One region of the Oceanobacillus sp. FSL K6-2867 genome, then DNA from elsewhere that is predicted to be linked to it. Evidence: riboswitches for the same ligand, from Rfam matches in the RefSeq annotation. Region 1 holds a riboswitch; each other region holds the start of a gene.
What was found. Region 1 has a riboswitch for thiamine pyrophosphate ahead of NSQ77_RS17070 (thiamine phosphate synthase). Riboswitches for the same ligand answer to the same signal wherever they lie in the genome.

Region 1 (3,110 bases):
TCGGACAAGATAGTTGCCATCTTTCTTTTCCACTTGATAAACATCATTGCTTTCAATAATGGATGCACCAAGGGCTCGAGCACTTTTAGCAAAGCTTTCACAGGTTTTATCCGGCATTATACTCACATCATCCTTTATATATGCTGCTCCTAATATATTTGGAGCAATCATTGGCTCCCTTTTCTTTACTTCTTCCTCATTCAACCATTCTGCAGTTGGCTGCTTCAGAAGCGAAGTAAGCTGATGCTTATCTGTATCTGAAAATACAAGCTTTAATATTCCACCTTCTTTGTACCCAATATCAATGCCGCTTAATCGATAAAGCTCATCCTTCAACCTAAAGTATGCTTGTTGACTCGATCTGGCAAACGAAAACATCGCATCCTCGCCATTGCTTTCAGAATGAGCCCCGAGCATACCAGCCGCAGCGCTTGTAGTCATCGAACCAATTCTTCCTTTTTCAAATAACGCAACATCGACCTTTTCTTTTGCTAAATAGTAGGCTATTGAACACCCAATAATACCACCGCCTATTACAACTGCTTCATAATGCTGTTTCATTTTGAAATTGCCTCCCTATATTTTTTTGCCATCACGCTTGGTGCATCCGCATGGAAAATGCCGGACATAATTGCAATCCCATCTGCTTTTGACTGTTTCATTAATGACACCTCATTTAATGAAATTCCTCCAATGCCATAAACAGGGATGTGGAGTTTTCTTTTCATTTGTTCAATTGGCAAAATCCCATTCGGAGGTATTCCGCTTTTACTGCTTGTCTCAAAACAATGACCATATATTACATAATCCGCCCCATCCGCTTCAGCTTCTTTCGCTTTTTCGAATGAATGAACACTGCAGCCAACCCTTAGATGCGGATATTGTTCCTTGACTATTTTTACTGGTAATCCATGCTCTGGCAGATGAAGATTCGGAATATCTCTAAGGAGTGCAATATCAAGCCGATCATTTAGGATTATTTTTTCTTTATTGACACCATTCATTCGCAAATAGTCCAGCAGCTGAAAAATTTCACGAGCTGTTTTTGATTTTTCACGAATTTGAAGGAAATCGATCTTGTCCTTGATGGCTGCAATAGTATCGGCTAGCTTATCAACAGTCATGCTGTCTCCGGTTACAGCAATTAACTTCATCCAAATCACCCTTTCTTTCAGACATAGTACAGAAATCATTAACCGACCATGCAATTACAATTTTTATGTACACAAAAAAACCACTTTTCTGCATAGAAAGTGGTATCGTATTTGTATAATGAAATTAACAATACAATTCGCCCTTGCCACATTCCTACGCAGGTGCTAGCCTGTTCAGGTTTTGAGGGTTTCAAAGTAACTACTTTTTTCTCAGCCCTTATCAAGGGTTCCCCTAGTGAATAACGCTACGTATTTACTTATCATTACTTTACCACAAATAAAAAAATTTGCAAAGGGTGGATTTTTCAAATAATAAAGGTTAAAGTCGAATTGCAGGCTAGCTTTGACACAGCAATCTAACTTTTTTTATTTTTAAACCAAAAAAACACCATTTTCATGTATACTAAAACTAGAAAAAAATAGAAAGAGGTCCTAAATAATGAAGGTAAAAATGAATGTACAGACAGCCTATCATGGTGAATTGCTGCGAGCAGGCAAAGTATATGAAATTGATGAAACAACAGCAAAGCGTTGGATTGCCAGTAATTTAGCAGAAGAAGTTAAAAATGAAGATAAAATATAAATGTAAGTTATAATCTCGTCACAACGACGAGAATTAAATGGGTCAAGAACAGACAGATAAGTTAAGACTATTGGATCAGTCATTGGAAAAACACAATGAAATGATGGGCATATCGCTTCTGTCAAGTAAGATATCACTTCAATCGAAGAAAAGGAATGACACCCGGCAACATGAAGTTATGGATGCAATAAACTTAATTAGAGCAGATAATGGTCTTCTTTGCGATAGAAGCAGTGAACATGAAGTTGGTATGCTTCAAAAGCTGAATGAGAATCAATCTTTTAATGAAATGCATCTCTAACATTGTACATTACTTAACATATTGCTACATAATTTTCTCACTAAATACAAATAACATCCCCACTGGAACACTTCGCAATCTTGCTGCTGTAACTAGCGGGGATGATTAATTTAATACATCATATTTAGCTTTACCAATTTAACAGCACTGCTGGTCGGACAGATAGACAATTGTTCTGGAACTTTTCGTCTTCTGTCCAATAAATCTATCTATTTGCGAAAAATTCCTCCGCCTTTTCTAAAAATACTTCTTGATCAGGAGTCAAATCGTATTCTTCCTCGATCGCTGAAACTGGACAAACTGCTTTACATGCACCACAGTCAATGCAAATATCAGGGTCAATATAGAACTGATCTGGTCCTTCTTCTATACAATCAACCGGGCAGACACTTACGCATTCTGCTGCCTTTTCCGGTCCACATGGATCCAGTATTACAAAAGCCATTAATAGTTTACCTCCTTACTTTGCATACATCACTTTCTCTCTACTAAATGATAATGCTTAAACGGCTTGAAGTAAACCATTTGACTCGAAGTTTCGACAAATGATCTCAAGATATATTTTTTTCCTCATTTTAGTATTTAAATCTTGCTAGGTAGACCGTTATCACTGTATCCTTCGGTTAAATTCTATTGCATATTTCCATTTTTCTGATCTAAGATAAATAATTGTTACGTCTAAGGGAACAGATCTATTATCATAAGAAACCCTTGTACTTTTTAGAATAGACTGCCCTTTATCGACTTGCAGATGTTCTGCTAATTGAGAATCTGCTGAAATAGCCTCTATATACTCATTTATAGTTGTAAATATAATACCCTTTTCATCTTTTAATAGCTGATCAATCGAAATAAAAGAAGGGTCTTTTTGAAACATCTCAATTGATAAATCAGGATGCGAAAAGTGCTCCAAATAAATTACAGGTTCACCTTCATCTGTACGAATCCGTTTCAGGTGAATCATTTCTTCATTACTGTTAATCTCAAGTAAACTTGCATAATAAGGAGACATTTTTTTTGTAACCTCTATTGTTCGGGCTGATATCTTTTTCCAATCTTTCAGATAAATATG
Region 2 (3,110 bases), 1.5 Mb from region 1:
CTCCTGACTGAACAAAGTAAAACTGACCAATGATTGGGATAACAAGCGCTTGCCCGATGACGAGATCATCAGGAGCGTCCAGCTCATTGGCATTCGTAATGGCGACAGCAGTTGTATTGTATGTATTAGCGATTGAAGCCAGCGTATCTCCTTCTGCTACAACATGAATTTGCAAGAAAACTTCCTCCTTCAAAACAATTTCTCATTTCAACTTATGTGAAGGAGGACGTCGATATGACTTAAAGTGGGTCGATATTCGCTTTCATCACAGAACGGATCAAATATAATGCGTAGTCATTATTCTCCTTTGTTTCGGATGCCATACAATTTGCTGGAACATGCATCCCAAGCTGGTACATATATGCATCCTTTGCAGTAAAAAGAATGCAAATATCTCCCGCAATTCCGGCCATTAAAAGGTGACTTCGATTTAAATCTGTAAGCAAGGATTGGAGGGGGGTCTGGAAAAAGGCAGAATGCTGTGGTTTAATCAGGAAGTAATCATCTTCCTCGGGAGCGAGTGCCTCGATAATACCCCTGCTCCGATCATTCTTACAGTTTTCGATAATTTTATGAAAGTCTGCTTGCCATAAACCGTAATGATCATTAACATAAATAGTAGGCAGGCCATTTTCTTTAGCAAATTTCTTCAGCTTAATGAGGTTTGGCAGAATTGCCTTCGTATTTCGATATAAATCATCACCGCCATCAAAGTCAAAATCGTTGATAATATCGATAAATAATACGGCAGTGTTATTAAGTGATGTATCCATTTATAGGTCTCCTTATATTCGGTATAGACTACTTAATAGTATTTCCCCGTTTCGGATTGTTTCAAACTTTAAAACAAGGCGTTGTGATAATATGAATGATGTAAAATTTATGGAAGCGGCAATTGAAGAGGCAAAAAAAGCATCTGTATTAAATGAGGTTCCAATTGGTGCGGTTATTGTATATAACGATGAAATTATTGCAAGAGGTCATAACTTGCGGGAAACCTCACAAACGACATTATCCCACGCTGAACTCGTTATTATACAGGAAGCAAATGGAAAAATAGGCAGCTGGCGACTGGAGGATTGCACCCTTTACGTTACATTAGAGCCATGCCCGATGTGTGCAGGCGCTATTGTCCAGTCACGAATTAAGCGTGTTGTGTACGGAGCAGCAGATCCCAAGGCTGGCTGTGCAGGTACATTAATGAATTTATTGAATGAACCCCGTTTTAATCATCAGGTTGAATTAACGTCAGGTGTTTTACAAACAGAGTGTGCTGCATTGCTTAAAGATTTCTTTCGTGCACTTCGCAAAAGGAAAAAATAGTCGGTAACCTTGGTGTTGCATTTTGTCGTTTTAGTCGTTATAATGGTAACTACCGTGCTAAGCGGGGAGGTAGCGGTGCCCTGTACTCGCAATCCGCTATAGCGAGGCTGAATTCCCACTCTAGGTGTGGCGATTTTATGGTCTGCCTTAAGGGATTGGTGTTGACGTCCGGGTCCTACGCAACAGGAACCCACGAACCCTGTCAGGTCCGGAAGGAAGCAGCAGTAAGTGGAACCTTCTGTGTGCCGTGGGGAAGCCTAGGCCGAGCCATGAACTTAAGTAACGCATAGGGTCGTCACATCGAAAGTGGGTGCACGGCTACATAATTCAATCAAACACCCTTCAAACGTTTTGAAGGGTGTTTTTTAATGCGATGAAACACATTTCATGTAAATAGTTTTACTTTTATGAAAAAATGAAATAAGATAGAATCAGAATAAATAAAAATCCACTAGGGGTGCCATTTGGCTGAGATAAGATACATTTCTTTATCCCTTTGAACCTGAACTGGTTAGTACCAGCGTAGGGAAGTGGAGCTGGTGACTTATACATATTCTGTAGCTGTATATAAAACCACTCCATTTCGGGGTGGTTTTTTAGTGTTCATACAAAGGTAAATACAGGGAGGAGTAATTATTATGCGTTTTTCAGAATCATTGCGAGAGGCAACAAAACAGAGTTGGGAACTAAGTCTAAATCATCCATTCGTACAAGGGATTGTACGTGGCGATTTGCCATTGGAAATATTCAAAAATTATATTTTGCAGGATATTTATTATCTGAAGCATTACGGTAAGGTGCACGCATTTGCCGCTGCACATTCAGATGACTTTCATGTTGCTGCCAAACTGGCTGAAAAAGCAAAGAAGACAGCTGAAGCAGAATTAACCGTGCATAAGGAGCATGCAGAAATTTTACAGATTACAGATGCGGAAATAGAGAATTTTAAGCCTGCACCGACTGCATATGCGTATACATCGCATTTATACCGAGCATCACTGTCTGGAAGCCTGTCTCAAATTATAGCTGCAATGCTGCCATGTTACTGGTTATATGCAGATATTGGCTTTACTTATAAGGAAGCAAAACCGAAAGAGGAAATTTACCAAAATTGGCTAAACACATATGCGAGTGAGTGGTTCCAGGAATCCACACAAGAGATGATTGACCTGCTTGATGAATTAGCAGAAAAAGCAAGCGAAACAGAAAAACGGAAAATCAAAAAGCAATTTATTATTGCGAAAGAATATGAGCTCGCATTCTGGGAGATGTCCTATACGTTTGAAACATGGCTTTCGGAAAAGCAAGAGACTCGGCGTCTGTTTAAATAAAAAATCAGGGTGGTATATAAAATCCACCCTGATTTTTTATTCCGCAAAACTTTCTAATCAACCTACTTATAAACGAAATGTGACAGTAATACCAGATGACTTTTTAAAAAAATATATTTCGTCTGCTTATGGTTCACATTCACCCCTAAAATCGGGTATAATTAGAAATAGATCATAGAGGGGAATCTGTATTATGAGCTATCAAGCTTTATATCGCGTTTGGCGTCCAAGAACCTTTGAGGACGTCGTAGGACAAACACATATTACAAGAACACTGCAGAATGCGATTGTACAAGATAAATTTTCGCATGCCTATTTATTCTCTGGACCAAGAGGGACAGGGAAGACAAGTGCTGCCAAAATTTTTGCCCAGACAATCAACTGTGAGCATGCACCAGTCAAGGAACCATGTAATGAATGTGATGCATGTCGTGGTATTTTGGATGGATCGATTTC
Region 3 (3,110 bases), 160 kb from region 1:
TTTGGCAGCCAAATACCTTGTTCTTGTAATTCATCTAACTTAAAGGCAATGGCATCTCTTATATCGCCATCATAAAATATTATCCCCTTTCGATTCAGCAAAAGACAACGCTCTGTAAGTTCTGTCCAGCCGTCCAGCTGGTGCTCAATTATAATAAGGGAACAATTCGTTTTTTCCTGTATCGATTGGATGGTATGAATAACATCTTTCTTTGCAATTGGGTCAAGGTTGGCTGTTGGTTCATCTAAAATTAATAATGAAGGCTCTAACGCAAGAATACATGCAAGTGCTAATCTTTGCTTCTGCCCTCCTGAAAGCGAGCTTATTGCAGATTTTTTAAATGCAAGCAACTGTACCATTTCAAGAACATGGTTAATTTTCCCTTCCATTATTTCATGTGGAACGCCAATATTCTCTAACCCAAAGGCTACTTCATCTTCAACAGTAAGCATACAAAATTGTGTCTCTGGATCCTGGAAAACAACTCCGACCTGTTGACTAATTTCCCCTGGTCGGTATTCTGTCGCTGGTTTTCCATTAATAACAATTTCTCCACGCATCTCTCCATCTAGTTCGCGTGGGTACAGCCCGTTCAGACAATATGTTAATGTGCTTTTTCCGCAGCCACTGGGTCCGAGAAGCAATAAGCTTTCACCATGATTCAAGCAGAAATTCAAATCAGATAAAGTATATCTGTCTGGATTCGCTTCAAATTTTAAATAGAATTGGTTTACTTCTACCATCCTGCTCATGCCACATTTTTCCTCCGATATTCTTTGCCTAAAGCAAAACTTGATAACACCCCTGTTTTAGCTAGACCATCACTTAATGCCTTTCCTAATAATCCAGCAATTAATGCTCCACTGATCAGCCGGACAATGAGCATCGCTACAACGTATTCTGTAGCTAAAGCGGCATAACCGCTCATAAAATAACCATAGATAAAGCTTGTAATGGCTGATCCCATTCCCGCTGCCATCAGTATCCAAACCGAGTAATTCTTCCATCTTGCTGCAGCAAATACAGCTTCAGCACCAATACCTTGAACCATTCCAGTGACAATAAGCATTGGACCAACAGCATTTCCGATTAACACTTCGACCATAGCTGCAATCGTTTCAGATAAAAATGCAGCTCCAGGCTTTCGAATAATGTATGCAGCAATGATTGAAACAATAAACCAAATACCAAAAATAAAATCATAGCCAATAGGGCCAAGGAAACCAACTAAGACGGCTCCAAGCGGCAAAAAGGCTAAATATACAACACCAAAAACAACAGACAGTGCGGATAAAACAACAATTTCTTTAAAACGCCAATTATTCATCGCGATCAATTCCTGAATGTGAAGGACTGTTTGCTGACATTGATACGGTCATTACAGTATGACTGGATCCACCTTCAACCGTGGCTTTAAAAACCTGTCCCAGGCCATTAAAGATTGCAATCGCTTCACCGTCTAATCGTGTCGCATAATGAGCATGACTAACATCTACATATTGCTTCATTGCCTCAATTTGACTGTAAATTACATCCATATAATTACCGCCCCCTAATGGATACAAGGAAAATTTCGCCGCAACGCGCTGCTTTATATTGACAAGCTCTGCATTCAGCGGAATCTCATCTTCTGCCATATAAGCCTCCCCTTTTGAATCCCCAGGGCATCCTAATGAATACGTAGCTTCAAATGCAACATGCTTCCCACTCTTTGCTGCATGAACAAATATTGCCTTTGTCACATCAAAAACATGTGTGAGCTTGCCTCTTACGGTTGTTGTTACATCATCTGTATCCATATGAACTTTCGTCGTATCTGCCTCTTCAAGAGCACCTTTAATGATTTCTACAAACTGGTCACTCATCGGATGAATTGAAAAACTTGCCCCCGCAATATCATTTTTTATACACGCATGCTTAACCATGTAAAACTCCTCCTCATTTCCACTTTAAGTTTTGTTAGAAAACTTTGGATCCATTATTCTTTTGATCGTTTCCTCGTTAAACAAATAGAGAGCTCTATAATCCCTATTTGCAACACAAAAAACTACATTCCCAGGGAATGCAGTCTACATGTATGTATTAATTATCTATAAAAGATATACAGATTGACTACACTTCCCCACGCTAGTATTATCTAGTTCGGGTTCAAAGGGTCAGAACAAACCAGTTCTTCTCAGCCGCTTTCACAGCTCCCCTAGCGTAAAAATAATGATGAAGTTTTCTGTCTTCAAGATACCATAAGCTTAATTTCTTGTAAAGCACTTACTATTTTCAAAATTTAGTAATCCAAGACTTTACCCTCTTCATTATATAACCGTTTACTAATCTCTAACCACTCCACAACATTTTAACTTCTCCCCAGCCTCTTTCCCCAGCTTTTTACGCCCTCAATCGAAAATTCCTTATCTCAATCCGCGCTAGTCTTCTCTTGGTTCATTCTTCCTGTTGTTTCATCCAAAACAACCGTCACTTTCCAACACACGTCTGCTGAGCAGCTTTCTAGAGGGGGCTGAGAATGTATTCGCCGGCAGCAATTCGTGGCGGTTGAGTTTGCTCATACTACGGCACTTAGTACGGATTTATAAATATCTACAATCCGAAATTAAGCTATAAAAAAAGGCCGGCTCTTTTACCAGAGCTGGTCCTTTGATTAAAATACAATCGTTTTATTTTTATAGACAATAATGCGGTCTTCGAGATGCCATTTTACTGCTCGAGCTAGTACACTTCGCTCAATGGATTGACCAATTTTTTTCATATCTTCTCCGTTATCACGATGATCGACTCTGCCTATATTCTGTTCAATGATTGGGCCTTCATCCAAATCATTCGTTACATAGTGGGATGTGGCACCAATCATTTTCACACCACGCTGATAGGCGCGCTCATATGGTTTCGCCCCAATAAATGCTGGTAGAAACGAATGATGGATATTGATAATACGATTTTCAAAATGCCCCACAAATTCTGGAGTCAAAATCTGCATATAACGTGCAAGCACAATTAAATCGACTTCATATTGTTCAAGCAGCTGCTTCTGTTTTTCTTCCACCTGATGACGGATGTCCTTATTCGCTGGTATATAATAAAATGGAATTCCAAGCGAC
Region 4 (3,110 bases), 2.0 Mb from region 1:
TGCGGTAAAATTCATCACAACTTGGTTCGTTAAATGATGAATGAGTGGTGTCTTTTCCCGTACGCTTTTAATAATTTGTGAATTCATGTTTAGCACCTTCTTTCCGTATTGCCCAATGGTTTGTTGGACCACTTCCAGATCCAAGATCGAAGGAATGCTTAATTGCCGCAGTGACAAATTCCTTTCCATTTTTAACAGCGTCATACAAAGATAATCCTTTACTTAAATAGGCAGTAATTGCAGCTGCATACGTACAGCCAGTTCCATGCGTGTTTTTTGTATCAATTCGCTCTGCTGAGAAGCTGTGTATGTTTGAGCCGTCATACAGGAAATCAATTGCTTCGCCTTCTCTGTGCCCGCCTTTGATTAGGGCAGCGCCAACACCGAATTTCTTAACAAGCAGCTCTGCGGCCTGTTTCATATCAGCTGTTGTTTCAATCGGTTCTTCAATTAGAAATTCCGCTTCTGGAATATTTGGAGTTACAAGTGTGGTGAGTGGTAAAAGCTGCTTGCGTAAATAATCACGTGCCTCTTCTTCTATTAAAGCATCTCCACTCGTCGCAACCATAACAGGGTCCATGACATATGGAACTTGAAGGGCTGCTATTTTTTTCTGGATAACTTCCATCATATCTTGATTGGCGATCATTCCGGTTTTTAGTGCGTGAATAGGCATATCGGAAATCACGGAGTCCAGTTGCTGTTCAATAATTTTAAGTGGTACATGGTGAATTGCTTGAACACCTGTTGTATTCTGGGCTACAACCGAGGTAATAACGGACATTCCATAGCTTTGCAGCTCTTGGAATGTTTTTAAATCAGCGTGGATACCTGCTCCACCGCTTGGATCTGTTCCGGCAATTGTAAGTGCACATGCTACTTGTTTCATTGGTTATACACCGTCCTATTGAAAGATTTCTCACATGTAAGTGTTATTTTTATTAATCCTTGTATAAATCGTGCAATTTAATGACGAATTAAACGTTTACTTGCAACTCTTGAAACGATAAATAAGCCAATCAGGGAACCAGTAATACTACTAACTAAAAAAGGTGGGATAAAGGCAAATGCTCCGGCAGAGCTTCCCATAAAGATAGAAGCAAATGGTACAGCGAAAAGTGCACCGAAAATCCCGCTTCCAACGCCTTCGCCAACAGCAGCCAGTGCATTTTTTCCGGATTTTTTATAAAGGTAGCCTGCTAAAAAGGCACCAACCATTGCACCTGGAAATGCTAATAATGTACCTAGCCCGAGCATATTGCGAAGTAAGCTGATCATAAAAGCGATAACGACGGCTGGTCCTGGTCCGAGCGTAACTGCTGTCATGACATTAATTGCATGCTGAACAGGATAGGCTCTAGCGATTCCAGCGGGAAACCATAGCAATTGAGCAGTAATCGTGCCGATTGCAATAAATACAGCCATGGTAGTTAATAAACGTGTTCGATTCATCAGTTCCTCCATTTCTGGGGTAATACAAAAGGCAGTGATATAAATCAGTGCACTTCTGTACAGCAAGTCCTGGTCACTGAATTTTGGAATTCAGCTGCGGCCGCGTTGCTGGAATTGGACGCAAAAAAAGCTAGATCCATTGGGACCCAGCTTGATACGTGTGAAAAATAGTTTGGACATATGTCAGACTACTTCCCTCCGCTGGCATTAACCAGATCAGGTCCATAAGAGTCGGGAATTGGTACGCTTCCCTCTCAGCCCATATTTTGGGCACCCCTAGTAGTTTAAATAACGATATACATTTGAATTCAACTCTAAGCTTAACAAATTTTTTAACTTTTGTCATTATTAACATGGAAAACATGGTATAACTAATGTAGTCTGCTATACAGAAGAGTTATAAAAGTAACATACTGAATACTGTTATAAACAAATGTTTTACACAGTCAGTTGCCCATAGAGGATAATTACATCATCAATTCCTACATCCACAAAAGACGGAATAATGAAAGGCTGATAAAATGACAATTTTAACAATGAAAAATATAGAAAAACATGAAAAAGATACACAGCTGTTTTCCGCTTTTAATTTAGAAATTGCTGAAGGACATATTACAGCAATTTATTCATCACTAAATGTTCGGAGTACGCTTTTAAATATGATTCTTGGAAAAATCCCTGTGGTAAATGGGGAAATTCGGGTTAAAAATGTAACCATTGCAGAAGACAAACGGAGATTTTTGAACAACCTTGGCATTTGTTTTTTTGAAGAAGGGATGTATGAGAGATTAACGGTTTCTGAGTATTTACGTTTTTTTAATAAACTATATGAAGTGGAACTGGAGTTAGAACAAATTATCCATTTAACACAGCTGCAAGAAAAGAAGAATAAAAGAATTAGAGACTTAACATTTTCGGAGATGAAACGTGTGCAATATGGACGTTTACTAATTCAGGCACCTTCTTTATTTGTTTTTGAGGAGCCGGACTTGAATGTAGACATGGAAACAAAACGTGTATTTATTAATATCACGAGAAAAATACAAGAAATAGGCAAAAGCATACTTATATTAACTGGAAATATGGAGAGTGCTGTTACGGTCGCTGATTGTGTTTATCGGCTGGATGAAGATGGACTACGAATTATTGAGACAGAAACAGAGGAAGATGCAGCAGAAGAAAAGGATACAGAATTAATTCCAGCAGAAGAAACAGATAATGAGAAAGGTCCAAAGCCAATTCAATTGAATAAAATTCCAACGAAGGTCAATGACAAAATTGTTTTATTTGACCCACCCGAGATTGACTACATTGAGAGTAATGATGGTCAAGCAAATATTTACATAAAAGGAGAAGCATTTCCAAGCTCACTCACCTTAACCAATTTAGAAGACCGCTTGCAGCATTTTGGATTCTTCAGATGTCACCGATCCTATATTGTAAATTTACAGAAGGTTCGCGAGGTAATTACATGGACCCGAAATAGCTATAGTTTGATTTTGGATGATAAGGAAAAGTCACAAGTGCCACTTTCAAAAACAAAAATGGCAGAATTAAAAGATCTGCTCGGCCTTAAATAAGCTCCGTTCATTGGAAAAAGCGGAAAATCAAGGCTTACTAATTAGATAATTCACTGCAAAATATACTCCATTCACCTT

Region 2: it holds a riboswitch for thiamine pyrophosphate, as region 1 does, so the genes downstream of both, tenA (thiaminase II) here and NSQ77_RS17070 (thiamine phosphate synthase) in region 1, are expected to answer to the same signal.
Region 3: it holds a riboswitch for thiamine pyrophosphate, as region 1 does, so the genes downstream of both, NSQ77_RS16350 (YkoF family thiamine/hydroxymethylpyrimidine-binding protein) here and NSQ77_RS17070 (thiamine phosphate synthase) in region 1, are expected to answer to the same signal.
Region 4: it holds a riboswitch for thiamine pyrophosphate, as region 1 does, so the genes downstream of both, thiW (energy coupling factor transporter S component ThiW) here and NSQ77_RS17070 (thiamine phosphate synthase) in region 1, are expected to answer to the same signal.

Annotation. Positions count from the first base shown of each region.
Region 1 is NZ_CP150144.1:3,541,047-3,544,156, reverse strand. It holds gene thiO (glycine oxidase ThiO) at 1-561, opposite strand, end outside; gene NSQ77_RS17070 (thiamine phosphate synthase) at 558-1,154, opposite strand; TPP riboswitch at 1,289-1,398, opposite strand; gene NSQ77_RS17065 (hypothetical protein) at 1,594-1,737, shown strand; gene NSQ77_RS17060 (hypothetical protein) at 1,775-2,038, shown strand; gene NSQ77_RS17055 (4Fe-4S binding protein) at 2,244-2,483, opposite strand; gene NSQ77_RS17050 (GntR family transcriptional regulator) at 2,646-3,110, opposite strand, start outside.
Region 2 is NZ_CP150144.1:2,046,039-2,049,148, reverse strand. It holds gene NSQ77_RS10215 (glycoside hydrolase family 18 protein) at 1-175, opposite strand, end outside; gene NSQ77_RS10210 (isochorismatase family cysteine hydrolase) at 240-773, opposite strand; gene tadA (tRNA adenosine(34) deaminase TadA) at 865-1,323, shown strand; RNA gene ffs (signal recognition particle sRNA large type) at 1,376-1,641, shown strand; TPP riboswitch at 1,767-1,869, shown strand; gene tenA (thiaminase II) at 1,962-2,654, shown strand; gene dnaX (DNA polymerase III subunit gamma/tau) at 2,848-3,110, shown strand, end outside.
Region 3 is NZ_CP150144.1:3,378,216-3,381,325, reverse strand. It holds gene NSQ77_RS16360 (ABC transporter ATP-binding protein) at 1-752, opposite strand, end outside; gene NSQ77_RS16355 (ECF transporter S component) at 749-1,327, opposite strand; gene NSQ77_RS16350 (YkoF family thiamine/hydroxymethylpyrimidine-binding protein) at 1,320-1,925, opposite strand; TPP riboswitch at 2,103-2,209, opposite strand; gene purU (formyltetrahydrofolate deformylase) at 2,654-3,110, opposite strand, start outside.
Region 4 is NZ_CP150144.1:1,568,885-1,571,994, reverse strand. It holds gene thiM (hydroxyethylthiazole kinase) at 1-87, opposite strand, end outside; gene thiD (bifunctional hydroxymethylpyrimidine kinase/phosphomethylpyrimidine kinase) at 68-889, opposite strand; gene thiW (energy coupling factor transporter S component ThiW) at 967-1,452, opposite strand; TPP riboswitch at 1,629-1,740, opposite strand; gene NSQ77_RS07735 (LytTR family transcriptional regulator DNA-binding domain-containing protein) at 1,974-3,032, shown strand.